2 regions of the Cutibacterium sp. LaCa_89 genome follow, and region 1 is predicted to be linked to the other one. Evidence: riboswitches for the same ligand, from Rfam matches in the RefSeq annotation. Region 1 holds a riboswitch; the other holds the start of a gene.
What was found. Region 1 has a riboswitch for cobalamin ahead of mutA (methylmalonyl-CoA mutase small subunit). Riboswitches for the same ligand answer to the same signal wherever they lie in the genome.

Region 1 (7,492 bases):
TGTGACTAGGGGTTGAGTCGGGTCCAGCGTGTTAGATGGGTGGGCGAGGCCGTCCCGGATGGGATGGAAGTAGCCATGCAATCTACCGATCCCGAGGACCCCGCCCGCGATGCCATCTTCCCCCACCACGCCGCCCAGGATCATTCCTGACACGCCCCTACCTGATGCCCGACTGGCCGATCATCTGTCCAGGGTCCCCGACCCCCGCCAGGCCCGAGGCAAGCGTTACCCCGTGCCGGGGGTGCTTCTGGTCGCGGTCTCGGCGGCGATGGCCGGCTGCCGGGGCTTCACCGCCACCGGCGAGTGGGCAGCCAGACTCACCGACAAGAACCTGAACGAATTCGCGCTGAGATCGGCCCCCGGCGAATCCACCCTGCGGAAACTCGTCGCCCGCATCACCGCCGCCCTGGACGGGCACCTGTGTCTGTACGCCTGGACCCGCACCACCCTCGCCGGCGCGCCACGTGATCGCCGTAGACGGGAAAACGCTACCGGGCTCCCGCTCGGCCACCGAGCGGGCCCGCCACCTGGTCGCCGGCCTCGACCACATGTCGGGGACGGTGATGGCCCCACCGGAGGTCGAGGCCAAGTCCACCGAGATACCGGCGCTGCCCGCCGTGATCAAGGCGCTGGGCGAGCGCGCGGCCGGTGCAGTCATCACCGCCGACGCCCTCCATACCCAGACCGTTAGTGCTACCGCGATCCTCGCCGCCGGTGTCGACTACGTGTTCACCGTCAAATCCAACCAGCCCACCCTGCACAAGAACCTGGCCGGTCAGCCGTAGAAGAAGGTCCCCGCCGGCCACGTCGACGTGGAGAAGGCCCATGGCCGCCTCACCCGGCGCACCCTGAAAGTCCTCCAGGCCCCCACCGGCCTGGGATTCCCCGGCGCCGCGCAGATCGTCCACCGGCGCTGGGTGGCCACCCGGGCCGGGAAGAAGACCACCGAGATCGTCTACCTCATCACCTCGGTCACGCTACCTGAAGGCTCTGCGGCCCGGATCGCGGCCTGGACCCGCGGCCACTGGGGTGTAGAGAACCGGCTCCACTGGGTCCGAGACGTCACGCTCGACGAGGATCGTAGCCAGATCCGCACCGCATCGGCCCCCACGTGATGGCCACGATCAGGAATCTGGCCATCAGCATCCACCACCTAGCCGGGGCCACGAACATCGCGAGAGCCACCCGGCAAGCCGCCTGGGACCCACCCGCCACCTGCACACTCCTCCTCACACTCTGACCACACCACCACTACAGAAAGAAAGCACGACTCTTCCGGGGCCCTGGACGAGGAACAAGGATCGGGAGACCGACAGCTTGAACAGATAACTGAAAATTGCCAGAGAACCGAAGGCCCACAGAGTCCCCCGCGCCACGAGCTGATACTCCTGTAATCCCGAACTCAACAGCCGGATTCGATGGCTGTCGTTGGCTGAAAGAATGAGGAGCCGCACCAGGCCGAAGACCACGGCCAATGCCGAATAGGTGATGTGCCGGGTGCCGGCAATCGTCTGGCTGTCTGGGCTTGGCCAACGGATATATATCGTTGTGATGAGCGCTACGGCTATCGCCAGCGCGTCAGAGAGGGTAAGTCCGAAACGTATGCGCGTCGGCCAGTGAAGGCGTCCGGCGGCCTTGCGGGCAACTTCGGTACTGATGGCGGTGCCTTTCGAACGTGAGAGCACTCTCAAGCTGAAGTCATTCCGAAGCATTCATATCATGAAAGTGACAGTCCCTGCCGGGGCGCGACCATCGCGGATGCTTGGCGGGTTGATCGCCTCTACGGCAAGGCACAATGCAGTGTCAGACTCGTCCGGGCGACGGGTGAGCGCTCCGGTACGTTCTCTCGCGGCCAGGCTGTGTGATAGCCGCGATGAAGACGTCGGTATGGTTGAGACGGTTTTGTCCGGGGTGAGCTGTCTGGGAGGAACTATGGACACCATCACCATCACCGCTGATGACGGAGCCGACGTCGACGTCCTTGTCTGGCGTCCCGAGGCTGCGTCGGGGCGCCCCATCAAGGGCTTGGTGCAGTTCTGCCACGGTATGGCCGAGTACGCGGCTCGCTATGACGAGGTCGCCCGGGTGCTTGCAGCCGACGGCTGGCTCGTCGTGGCGAACGACCACCGTGGCCACGGGCCGCGTGCTGCTGCCATAGGAGAACTCGGAACCACGTCTGATCGTGGCTACCACCAGCTGCTCGACGACCTGTCCGCCGTCGCTGACCACTTCATGGCCAAGCTGGAGGGGAAGCCGTGGTTCCTCGTCGGACACTCGATGGGGTCGTTCCTTGCCCGTGTCCTGGCCGTTCGTCGGGGACGCGAGATGGCCGGCCTGGTCATCATCGGCACCGGCTCCTCCCTGGGGCCGTTGAGCACTGTCGCCACCGGGCTGGCCCAGGCCCAGGTGCTCATGGTGGGGGAGGACTCCCGCAGCCCGCTGCTCAACACGCTGTCCTTTGGGTCCTTCAACCGAGCCTTCCTGCCGGCCCGCACCGACTATGACTGGTTGTCCCGAGACGCTCACGTCGTGGACGCCTACAACGACGACCCGCTGTGCGGTTTCGTCTGCACCGCAGCCTTCTACCGCGAACTCGTCCGACTCATCGAACTCGCCAACTCCACCGAGATCTTCCGAGCGACTCCACCGGCACTGCCCATTCTGCTGATGTCGGGCGCCAAGGACCCGGTGGGGGACTCCGGCAGGGGAGTGCGCCAGGTCGCGCGTCAGTTGCGCGACTCGGGCTCGCGTGAGGTGGACCTCGTTCTCTACCCCGGGGCGCGCCACGAGATCCTCAATGAGGTGAACCGTCGACATGTCCACGCCCACCTGCGCGACTGGATTGATGCCGTCGCTGCCCGGCCCCGGACCTTGCAGGTTCGGAAAGCACGGTGAAAGGCCGCTCACGTTCGTTTCGCACAATCGTGCACATGCACCCCCGCTGCGTGAAGGCGATTGTGCGCAGCCTAGTATCGTAGGTGCTGGTGCCGAGGAATCCCATCCGGGGTTTCAAGGCGGTAAGAGGGAATCCGGTGAAACTCCGGAACTGCCCCGCAGCGGTGAGTGGGAACGACATCACCATCGTCGCCCATCTGGTTCTCGGACCGGGTGGACGTCGATCAAGCACTGGGCTTCGGTCTGGGAAGCGGTGACGTAGGACTCGTCGGCAGACGAGGTGCCCATGAGTCCGAATACCTGCCAGAGCGTGTGGTGCACTCCGCGTGTGCCACAGCGTCCGAGGTCTCGAGGGCCGGCCGAGGTCGTCCAACCATCCACAGCGGAGCAGGAGTCTGACGAATGACTGATCCTGACAACCTCGCATCCAAGCCCGTCGAGGACAGGATGCCCGAGGAGTTGAGCCTGGCCGGGGACTTCCCGAAGGTCACCCACGAACAGTGGGAGGACGCGGTCCTCAAAGTCTTGAACCGGGGTCGCCCCGAGGGCAAGGAACTCAACATCGAGCAGGGAATGAAGCGCCTCGAGCCGACCACGGTCGACGGCATCCAGATCGAGCCGATGTACCGGCGTCAGGATGCCTCCGAGAAGCTCGGCGCTCCGGGCGTACCGCCCTTTACCCGCGGCACGACGATCCGTGACGGTAGCATGGACGCGTGGGACGTCCGAGCCCTTCACGAGGATCCCGACGTCGAGTTCACCAAGAAGGCCGTCATCGCTGACCTCGAGCGTGGCGTGACGTCCCTGTGGCTGCGGGTCGGTGCCGACGCCATCAACCCCGAGGACATTGCCGGCGATCTCAAGGACGTGCTGCTGGACCTGGCCAAGGTCGAGGTCTCCAGCCGCGACGACCAGGAGGCTGCCGCCGAGGCCCTCCTCAAGGTCTACGCCGATTCCAAGATCGAGCCCGACAAACTGTCGTTCAACCTCGGTCTGGATCCGATCGGTTTCGCCGCCCTCAACGGTGGCACCCCGGATCTGTCCGGCATGGGCGAGTGGGTCAGGAAGATCGAGAAGTACAAGAACTCCCGCGCCTTCGTCGTTGACGCCACGATCTACCACAACGCTGGTGCCGGCGACGTGCACGAGCTCGCCTGGGCCATCGCCACCGGCGTCGAGTACGTCCGCGCTCTCATGGAGCAGGGACTGACCGCCGAGCAGGCGTTCGACGCCATCAACTTCCGGGTGTCCGCCACCCACGACCAGTTCCTGACCATCTGCCGTCTACGCGCCCTGCGCACCCTGTGGAACCGCGTCGGTGAGGTCTTCGAGGTGCCGGCCGCCAAGCGTGGTGCCCGCCAGGAGGCCGTCACCAGCTGGCGTGAGCTGACCCGTGACGATCCCTACGTCAACATCCTGCGAGGCACCATCTCGACCTTCGGTGCTGCTGTCGGTGGTGCCGAGGCCGTCACGACCCTGCCCTTCGATGCCGCCATCGGCCTGCCGAAGAGCGACTTCTCGCGTCGTATCGCCCGCAACACTGGCATCATCCTCGCCGAGGAGTCCAACATCGGTCGCGCCAATGACCCGGCTGGTGGCTCTTTCTACGTTGAGGCTCTGACTAAGAAGCTGGAAGAAGCCGCTTGGGTCGAGTTCCAGGCCGTCGAGGCTGCCGGTGGCATGGCCGCCGCACTGACCGGCGACCACGTCCGCACCGAGCTCGACAAGCTGAATGCCGAGCGCGCCAAGCGTCTGGCGACCCGCAAGCAGCCGATCACGGCCGTCAGCGAGTTCCCGCTGCTCGACGCCAAGACGGTCGAGACCAAGCCGTACCCCGAAACTGCCGAGCGCAACGGGCTGGAGTGGCGCCGCGACGCCGAGATCTTCGAGGCCCTCGTTGATCGTTCCGCCACCTGCTCCGAGCGTCCGAAGGTTTTCCTGGCTTGCCTGGGAACCCGTCGTGACTTCGGTCCTCGCGAGGGATTCTCCGCCCCGGTGTGGCACATCGCCGGCATGGAGACCCCGGAGTGCGAGGGAGGCACCACTGAAGAGGTCGTCAAGGCCTTCAAGGAGTCCGGTGCCGAGGTCGCTGACCTGTGTTCGAACGCCAAGACCTACGCGGCCCAGGGCCTCGAGGTCGCCAAGGCCCTCAAGGAGGCTGGCGCCAAGCTGGTCTACCTGTCGGGTGCCTTCAAGGAATTTGGTGATGACGCTGCCGAGGCCGAGAAGGTCGTCGACGGGCGCATCTACCTCGGAATGGACGTCGTTGACGTCCTGACCACCACTCTGGACACGTTGGGAGTTGCCAAGTGACCACCCTGCCTCGTTTCGATTCCATCAACCTCGGAGACTCTCCGGTCCCCGCGGACGCACAGGAGCAGTTCGCCAAGCTGGCCGCCGCCGCTGGTGAGCAGGAGCCCTGGACCACTCCGGAGCAGATTCCGGTCGGTCACCTGTACTCCGAGGACGTCTACGCCGACATGGACTGGCTGGACACCTACGCCGGTCTGCCGCCCTTCACCCACGGCCCGTACGCCACCATGTACGCCTTCCGTCCGTGGACGATTCGTCAGTACGCCGGATTCTCCACCGCCAAGGAGTCCAACGCGTTCTACCGCCGTAACCTGGCCGCTGGTCAGAAGGGTCTGTCGGTCGCCTTCGACCTGCCGACCCACCGTGGTTACGACTCCGACAACCCGCGTGTTCCCGGTGACGTCGGCATGGCCGGTGTGGCCGTGGACTCCATCCTGGACATGCGTGAGCTCTTCGCGGGTATTCCGCTGGACCGCATGTCGGTGTCCATGACGATGAACGGCGCCGTGTTGCCGATTCTCGCCCTGTACGTTGTGACCGCCGAGGAGCAGGGTGCCAAGCCCGAGCAGCTCGCCGGAACGATCCAGAACGACATCCTCAAGGAGTTCATGGTTCGTAACACGTACATCTACCCGCCGCTGCCCTCGATGCGGATCATCTCCGACATCTTTGCCTTCACCAGCGCGAACATGCCGAAGTGGAACTCCATCTCCATCTCCGGCTACCACATGCAGGAGGCCGGCGCGACCGCCGACATCGAGATGGCCTACACCCTGGCCGACGGAGTCGACTACATCCGCGCTGGCGAGTCGGTGGGCCTGAAGGTCGACCAGTTCGCACCGCGTCTGTCCTTCTTCTGGGCCATTGGCACCAACTTCTTCATGGAGGTCGCCAAGATGCGCGCGGCTCGCATGCTGTGGGCCAAGCTCGTCAACCAGTTCGGACCTAAGAACCCGAAGTCCATGAGCCTGCGTACCCACTCGCAGACCTCTGGCTGGTCGCTGACCGCTCAGGACGTGTACAACAACGTCATCCGTACCTGTGTGGAGGCCATGGGAGCCACCCAGGGACACACCCAGTCCCTGCACACCAACTCCCTCGACGAGGCCATCGCCCTGCCGACAGACTTCTCCGCTCGTATCGCTCGAAACACCCAGCTGTTCATCCAGCAGGAGTCGGGCACCTGCCGCGTCATCGATCCCTGGAGCGGTTCCGCCTACGTCGAGAAGCTCACCCTCGAGCTGGCTCGCAAGGCCTGGGCCCACATCCAGGAGGTCGAGAAGGCCGGCGGTATGGCCAAGGCCATCGAGAAGGGCATCCCGAAGATGCGTATCGAGGAGGCCGCTGCCCGTACCCAGGCCCGTATCGACTCCGGTCGTCAGCCCCTCATCGGCGTCAACAAGTACCGTCTCGATGAGGAAGAGGATCTCGAGGTCCTCAAGGTCGACAACACCCAGGTGCTCAAGGAACAGAAGGCCAAGCTCGAGCAGCTTCGCGCCAACCGTGACGAGGAGGCCTGCCAGGCTGCTCTGGAGAAGCTCACCTGGGCTGCTGCCAACCCGGACCCGAGCGATCCCGACCGCAACCTGCTCAAGCTGTGCATCGACGCCGGTCGCGCCAACGCCTCCGTCGGCGAGATGTCCGACGCAATGGAGAAGGTCTTCGGGCGCTACACCGCTCAGATCCGTACCATTGAGGGCGTGTACAGCAAGGCAGCCGGTAGCACCGAGTCGACCAAGAAGGTCCACGACCTCATCAAGAAGTTCGAGGAGAAGGAAGGCCGTCGTCCTCGCATCATGATCGCGAAGATGGGTCAGGATGGTCACGACCGTGGCCAGAAGGTCGTCGCGACCGCCTACGCGGACCTCGGCATGGACGTCGACGTCGGCCCGCTGTTCCAGACCCCTGAGGAGACCGCTCGACAGGCTGTCGAGGGCGACGTCCACGTCGTCGGTGTCTCCTCGTTGGCCGCCGGACACCTCACCCTGGTGCCGGCCCTGCGCAAGGAACTGGACAAGCTTGGCCGCTCCGACATCATGATCGTTGTTGGTGGCGTCATCCCGACCCAGGACTTCCAGGAGCTCAAGGATGACGGCGCAGCCGCCATCTACCCGCCTGGCACCGTCATCCCGGACGCTGCCATCGAGCTGATGGAGAAGCTCCTCGCCGCTCACAGCGACGACTGAGACTGGATCGGTCCACGAGACTGAAGGATTGGCCCCTGGAACCCCGCGAGGTTCCAGGGGCCACCGTCATACGGACCTGAAAGCCACTGGGTATGAGC
Region 2 (7,492 bases), 170 kb from region 1:
ATCCACTCCTTGGCGCCAGCCTCCTCAGCCGCGGTGGCAGCTGCGTCGTCAGTTCCGCCGAAGCCCTCCTCCTCGTCTCCGGACACCTTCTTGGCGCCGAGGACCATGCTCAGCACGAACAGGGCGATCAACAGGACGACGATAACCGGAGTCACCCACTTGCTGTTGCCGGTCAGGGAACGATCGGCACGGGTCGGGACTGCAGTGTTCTCAGGCATTTGCCACCTCCGGGGTACGAGCGAGGACGCCGAGCTGCTGAAGCTGCGGGGCGGCGACCTTGGCAAGGAAACGGAACAGCAGGATTCCGATGAAGCCCTCAGCGATGGCCAGCGGAATCTGGGTCACGGCGAAGATGCCGAGGAACTTGCCAACAGCCCCCCAGAAGCCACCGGTGGGATCCGGGAAGGCAAAGGCGAGCTGGAAGCTGGTCACGACGTAGGTGACGAAGTCGGCGAAGACCATACAGAGGAAGACTGCCAACGCGTCGGGCCCGTGGAGTTTCTTGGTGAGCTTGTAGAAGGCGTAACCGGCCCACGGTCCGGCAATGCCCATCGAGAAGGTATTGGCCCCCAGTGTGGACATGCCACCGTGAGCCAGCAGCAAGGCCTGGAAGATCAACACGATCATCCCCAGGAACGCCATGACCGGTGGTCTGAAGAGGGCTGCCCCGACGCCGGTTCCCGTGGGGTGGGAGGACGAGCCCGTGACGCTGGGGAGCTTGATGGCGGAGAGGACGAAGGTGAAGGCGCCGGCAGTGGCAAGCAGGAGCTTGTTCTCGGGGTGCTCCTTGACCTCCTTGACGACTCGGTAGCCGCCGTGAATAACGAACGGAGCAGCAGCTGCATACCAGACTGCACACTCAGCTGGTGAGAGAACCCCCTCAGCGATATGCATGAGGTGTCATCTCCTTTCTCGGGATTCGCGTCCCGTCCTGGAAAGGCCTGATGTGCGCGACAGATCTGACTTCCGATCCACATGGGATCGTCCACAGTGGCGCGTCCGTGCCGGCGTTTCCCGGCTTCAATCACGTCATCAGGACATTCTTGAGTTGTTCAATGGCCAGTCAAACACAGCCACTGCAGGGTTGCATCAAAGGGTTGCCTAACCAAGGTAGCATGCCCGTGTGGCTGATTGCGTAGTGTGGGAACATCCCGATAAGTCGTCATCACCCCTTGTCATCGATAGGAGCACAGCCGTGACCCACGAGTACGTCAACAACGGATCCGACATCTACCGCGAGTCCTTCCGCATCATTCGTTCCGAGGCGAATTTGGATCGCTTCCCCACCGACGTCGAGGGAGTCGTCGTCCGGATGATTCACGCTGCTGCGGATCCCGCCATCGCTGACGACATCGCTTTCACACCAGGTGTGGTCAAGGCCGCCCGCAAGGCCTTGGGTAACGGTGCCCCGATCCTGTGCGACTCCTCCATGACGGCCACCGGAATCATCCGGTCCCGTCTGCCCCGTGACAACGAGACGATCTGTTACATCAAGGATCCCCGCTTGGCCGACATCGCCAAGGCCAAGAACATGACGAAAACCTGCGCCGCGGTGGACCTGTGGGCCGAGGAGGGCAAGCTCGACGGGGCCATCGTCGCCATCGGCAACGCCCCCACCGCCTTGTACCGGGTGCTCGAGGTGTGCGAGGAGACGGGTGCCTGCCCGGCAGCCGTCGTCGGCATCCCTGTCGGGTTCGTCGGTGCAGCCGAGTCCAAGCAAGCCCTTGTCGACTCGCCCCTGGACTTGGAATACCTCACCTTGTTGGGACGACGTGGCGGCTCAGCGATCGCAGTGGCCGCCGTCAACGCCATTGCATCGACCGACGAGCTGACCAACAACCATCGCTGAGAAGCCCCTCACCAGAGCATCGCAGTGGGGCTGAAACCGGCGTCGCCCAGCAGCCGCATCTCACCATCCCAGCCAGGCTCCGTAGCTCGCCTGTCCGGAGATCTGCACCCCTGCTCGCCGTCGTCATGGTCAACGACAACCACGTCAACGTCACAGACACCGCACCTGTGAAGCCAAGGGGTACCGAAGCGGCGCAGCTACCTCTCAGCCCTCGTGCCCGGGCACGGAGGCCGGAATCTTCAGCTGGGGTTTGATCGACGACTGGGGTTCCAACCCCCACTTCTCCAGGCTGACCCTCAGGTGCTCGGCGGCATCGATGTTGAGCGGACCAGAGGTCCACATGGCGTAGGGAAGGTTGAGGTAGCGCTTCTTCTTCACCGCATCCAGGTTCTTGGTCGCCGGATTCGATTCCAAGATCTTGATCTTCTCGCTGTAAGGCTGAGCGTCGTAGTCGACGAAGGCGATGGCGTCCGGGTTCATCTTCGCCACCTTCTCCCAGCCGATGCGCACCCAGGTGTCATTGACGTCATGGGCGCCGTTCTGCGCACCCGCCGCGTTGATGATGGCTTGTGGGCCGCCCTTCCTTCCGCTGGTGAAGACGGTGTCCTTGGCGGAGTCGAAGAGCAGCACCGTCGGGGTCTTCTTGGCCTTCGGAGCCTTCTGAAGGGCACCAAGACGATCATCCATGTCCTTCACGGCCTTCTTGCCGGTGTCCTCGTGCCCAGTGAGGATGGCGAGATTGGTGATGTCGGTACGCACCGCATTCCAAGGATCCATGACGCCGCGGGCGCTCTGGCCGTCCTTCTGTCGACAGGACTCGGTGAGCAGATAGCTGTTGATGCCCTTGCCGTGCAGATTGTCGGGGGTGAGATTGTTCGCCTCGGAGAATCCGTAGTCCCAGCCGGCGACGACGACGTCGGGCTTGTTGGCGATGATCGACTCGAGCGTCATGTAACCCTTGACGCCCTCGTGCAGACTGTTGATGGTGTCGGTTCCGTACTTGGCAGTGAGGATCTCCTTGTCCCGGCCCATCGAGCTCACTGCGGCGATCTGTTTGCGTGCCCCGGCGCTCAGCGTCATGGCGATGATGCTGCCGTCATTGACGTAGAGGCGTTCGGCATTCCTGGGGTAGGTGACCTTCTTACCGCAGTTGGTCACGGTGACTTCGCCGGAGTCCTTGGCGGAGTCGCCGCTCTTGGGAGTGGACCCACTGCCGCAGGCGGTGAGTCCCACGGCCAGACAGGCGGCCATGACGACGGGTAGGAATTTGGTGGACATTTCAGTTTTCCTCTCTGATGAGTTCAGGCAGCGGCGCAGTGCACACGAGCTCCTGGCTGCCATCGGGGGTGGTGACATGGTGTGCGACGACGTGGAATGCCGTCGCGACGTTCGATGGGCTGAGCGCCTCACGGGCCGGACCTGCAGAGAGCACTCCGCCATCCGCCAGGACGACGACGTGGTCGAAGTGGGCTGCGGCCATGCCCAGATCGTGGATGGTGGCGACCACCGTCCGACCGCTGGCGCGCAGCGTGTCCAGCAGCATGAGTTGGTGGCGCACGTCGAGGTGATTGGTCGGCTCGTCGAGCATGATGAGGTCTGCACCCTGGGCCAGGCCACGGGCGATGACGGCGCGACGCCGTTCACCGCCGGACAGGTGGTCGCAGCGACGATCGATGAGGTGGTCAAGTCCGACCAAGGCCAGGGAATCCCGGATGATCCTTCGCTCGGAACGCTGCCCCACCTGCCACGGCTTGCGATGCGGAGTACGTCCCAGCGCAACCATCTCACCCAGCAGGAGGTCTGGCGATGGCGACTCCTCCTGCCCGACGAAGGCCATGAGCCGAGCACGTTTCATGGGGGTGTAGTCGGTGACGGAGGTGCCGTCGAGCAGGACGTCTCCGGAATTGAACTGACGCACCCCGGCGATGGATCGCAGCAGAGTCGACTTGCCGACTCCGTTGACGCCGACGATGGCGGTGAGCTCCCCCGGCTCGGCGGTGAAACTGACGTCGTCGACGATGATGCGGTCGTTGATGCGGCACTGGACGTTGCAAACTTCGAGACGTGTCATGACTCACTCGAGAATCGGTACTGGCTGCGCCCCATGAGGTACAGGAAGATGGGAGCGCCGATGAACCCGGTGACGACGCCGAGAGGCACCTCCTGTGGTGCCGCGATGACGCGGGCGCCGACGTCCACCCACAGCAGGAAGAGACTGCCGATGGCGGCGGCGACGGGCAGCATCGACCGGTGACTGGCTCCCACGAGCAGCCGTGACATGTGGGGAATGACGAGTCCGACGAATCCGATGCCGCCCGAGACCGCCACGAGCACCCCGACGAGTACCGAGTTGCCGACGAACAACGCCTTACGCACCCTGGTGTCGGGGATGCCGAGGGATCGAGCGACGTCGGTGCCAGCCGCCAGGGCATCGAGCCAACCCGAGAAGGCGATCATGAGCACCACGGACAGAGCGGTGACGATGGCTGCCACCCACAAACTGTCCCAAGTGGCACCGGACACCGATCCCAGCATCCAGTACAGCACCGACTGCGCCGCGCGCGGGTCCGAGCTGCGGAAGACGAGGAAACTCGCCAGTGCCGAGAATGCCGCAGAGAGCACGACGCCCGAGAGCACCAGCCGCAGCGGCGTCATGCCGCCCTGGGCCATGGAGATGAGGTACACCAGAACGGCGGCGCCCAATGCCCCCACCAAGGCTCCGATGGTGAGCCGGTGAGGGCCCCAGGAGGCAAACATCCCCAGGGCGATGACCGCGGTGGCCCCCACACTCGCACCGGCCGAGACACCCAGCAGGTAGGGGTCGGCAAGCGGGTTGCGCACCAGGGTCTGCATACCGCTTCCGGCCAGGGCGAGTCCGGCTCCGACGATGATCGCCAGCAGTGCCCTGGGGGCACGCAGGTCCCAGACGATGACATCGATCGTCGGGTCGGGGCCCGGCTCACCAGTGATCCTGGCACCAACCGTGTCAAGAACGCCACGCATTGGCAATGGTTCCGAACCAATGGTCAGCGAGACGACGGCGCTGACGACGATGAGCACGACGAGGATGATCACCAGGGGTGCCACCGGCAACCGACGGTCACGCTCGGCCGACCGTCTCGAGGAAGGCATAGCTGTTCCTTCTGGGTGCGAGGACCTTGATGCGAGGCCCGAACGACACAAGTCATACATGGGGTCTTCGGACTTCGGATCACTCTCGGTCGGCCCTTCCCAGGATCACTCCCAGTGGTCTTGCCGACGTCGTCACCGTCACCGCTGCGCAACAGTCCAGGATTCTCACCGGATTCACTGCGGCCTCATCGGGGCCGCACCATGTATGCGAGACAGGCTAGCACCTGTGACACGCACTTCGCGACGTGCCGTCCGCCAGCCCCTTGTCACAGACATGCCGGATCGCGTGCGGCACACGCCTCGGAACCCACCGAGCGCAATCGACGGGGTACTTCGCACCCACGTGGTAATTCAGTTCGGCAAGGTACCTCGTGCCACACCAGGTGACAGACACCACGACTCCTGACACATCTGCCACAGAGACGAACGGACCACAACACCGCCACCGACAGGATCTCCATACCGCGCAGAGCTCCCCACACTGCGAAAAGTTGTGCTCCCGCCGCCGCTTCATGCCTGGAGTACAACTTTGTGGCTGAAAAATTCTGCTCAACAGCACAAGCGCGAGGGTAAGCACAATTTTCTCGACTGGTTCAGCAGCCAGAACCACAGGGAGCAGCCTCGAAGACTGCACCCAGACACCCAATCCGAGGGTGCAAGTACAATCTTTCGGTCAAAAAGTTGTGCTCCACCGCCCCGAAAGGGGAAGTGCACTTAGCTTTCCGGTGTATCGGAACACGCTCTGCCTGACCAGGAACTTGGCGAGATGGATCATAAGGACTGAAAAAGTCAGGATGCCTCGTCACCTGTCCACAGGTAGTGAAATCCGCGACCTGCCATTGCCTCTGACGAAGGCTGCAGTACTCCGTCAGCCATGAGATCCTTGAGGACCTGTCCGACGTTGGAAGCCCACACATCCAGGATGACGCCCAATTCTGTCGTACTGATACGCCCTCGATGCCGGGCATATTGACGAGCCGTCACTGCTCTACTAGGCACTGAACGCTTCAAACCGCGATTCGCATATTCCATGTCCAGCTGCTTGTTTGCTCTCTTGGAGAGGGTAAACGCGGGGAGGGCTTCGTCGGGAACGCCGCGGATGAGCTTCAGCAAGGGTTCGCCATCACACTCCGTCTGCCGTAGAAGCTCAAGAGTTTCGTGAACTTCCTCGACGGGGACTTGCAGGTAGGGAGCAAGAATGTCCTCGTCGATCCAGAGATGATCAGTGAGGAAACGCATAACCATCAAAGTGCGGAGATTTTGCATGAGCTCGGGAACATTCATACCAGTGAGCCACGATGTCCATGCCACGTCAGGATCGACACCGGAAAGCGTCGTCACCACATAGGGACCGTCAATTTCCCGAATGGTCGGCATGCGAAGCCCCCGGCGAAGCAAATCACCAACCATACGGTCAACTCCGATACCTTCACGTTCTGCAATTCGAAGTGATGCCAAGAGCTCAGTGAGAGCAACGTTTCTGGACGTCGATGGGTGGGTGATGATGTTCTCAGCCGTCACACCTCCGAAGAATCCTCCGGGGCTGGTAACTCGCAAGACGGCTCCTTCGTGCTCGATGAGCGTTGCATCGGGCAGCCCCCATTCACGATGAGCCAACCCATTGACGATGGCCTCACGAATGGCACGTTCCGACAGCTGGCGGACCTGCCCCTCGACAAGTCCCGAAGACACATGCGATAAAGGGTTGTACGCCCGCGCGACGGCGAACGCCCGTTGGAGCTGCTCAAGCAGTGATACCCCACCAATACGTACTCGGTCACCGCTGTCCTGACCGGGCATGTCACGACGTATGTAGTCAAGGCATGGCTCGGGACGCCCCACAAAGACCAGAGCAGCAGCATTGGTGAGCTTGCCCTCACCATCAATGGCGTTCAACCGGGACAGCAACTCACGACTCGTACAGTTGGCCAATTCCACCGCCGCCTCGTCGGTGCTGGCTTGGAGGAAGGCGCGTGCTGCGTCAAGGGCAGCAGGTCGCACTTCCTCCAGGCTCACGTTTGAGAACTGCGCCGACCAGTCGTAGCGGATAGAGTACTGATGGCGGTGGTGCCATGACGTTGCGTCGATCTCCTCGCAATGATCACCAATCCGCCAGCGGATCTTTCCCTTGACCTTGATCGGTTCCAGCGCGGTGGGTGATCTGACGATCAACAACCTGGCATCGTGAACGTGGACTTCTCGGACGTCAACAGTCAACGCGCGAGAGGTGTGCTCATAGATCTTCCTCCGCAACCACTCGGTATCCAAGGATGTACCGATGAGCAATGGTCCATCATCCTTGTCATTGACTCCGACGATCAGAGCACCACCCTCAGGGGTGTTGGCCATGCACGCGGCTTCACCGGCAAGCTGCTCAGCGGCTCGTTCATCCTCACGTCGACCCAGTAGCAACTCACCGTGCTTGCCTCGTCGACTGGAATCCTCCTTGAAGTCAAGATACTTGCATTCCGGGACCCGGTGCCCTGCGTCCAAGTGCTCCAGCGCAGCGTC

Region 2: linked by a shared signal. The riboswitch ahead of ACP8LP_RS02300 (FecCD family ABC transporter permease) and the one ahead of mutA (methylmalonyl-CoA mutase small subunit) in region 1 are both predicted to bind cobalamin.

The regions. Positions count from the first base shown of each region.
Region 1 covers NZ_CP190889.1:685,104-692,595, forward strand. Annotated here, with positions in the region: gene ACP8LP_RS03145 (tyrosine-protein kinase domain-containing protein) at 1-144, opposite strand, end outside; partial or broken gene ACP8LP_RS03150 (transposase family protein) at 110-391, shown strand; partial or broken gene ACP8LP_RS03155 (ISAs1 family transposase) at 465-1,115, shown strand; gene ACP8LP_RS03160 (UDP-phosphate galactose phosphotransferase) at 1,230-1,712, opposite strand; gene ACP8LP_RS03165 (alpha/beta fold hydrolase) at 1,933-2,895, shown strand; cobalamin riboswitch at 2,966-3,217, shown strand; gene mutA (methylmalonyl-CoA mutase small subunit) at 3,298-5,208, shown strand; gene scpA (methylmalonyl-CoA mutase) at 5,205-7,394, shown strand.
Region 2 covers NZ_CP190889.1:514,073-521,564, reverse strand. Annotated here, with positions in the region: gene ACP8LP_RS02325 (energy-coupling factor ABC transporter substrate-binding protein) at 1-218, opposite strand, end outside; gene ACP8LP_RS02320 (energy-coupling factor ABC transporter permease) at 211-894, opposite strand; gene ACP8LP_RS02315 (precorrin-8X methylmutase) at 1,196-1,849, shown strand; gene ACP8LP_RS02310 (ABC transporter substrate-binding protein) at 2,054-3,127, opposite strand; gene ACP8LP_RS02305 (ABC transporter ATP-binding protein) at 3,129-3,920, opposite strand; gene ACP8LP_RS02300 (FecCD family ABC transporter permease) at 3,917-4,936, opposite strand; cobalamin riboswitch at 5,025-5,200, opposite strand; gene ACP8LP_RS02295 (RNA/DNA-binding domain-containing protein) at 5,771-7,492, opposite strand, start outside.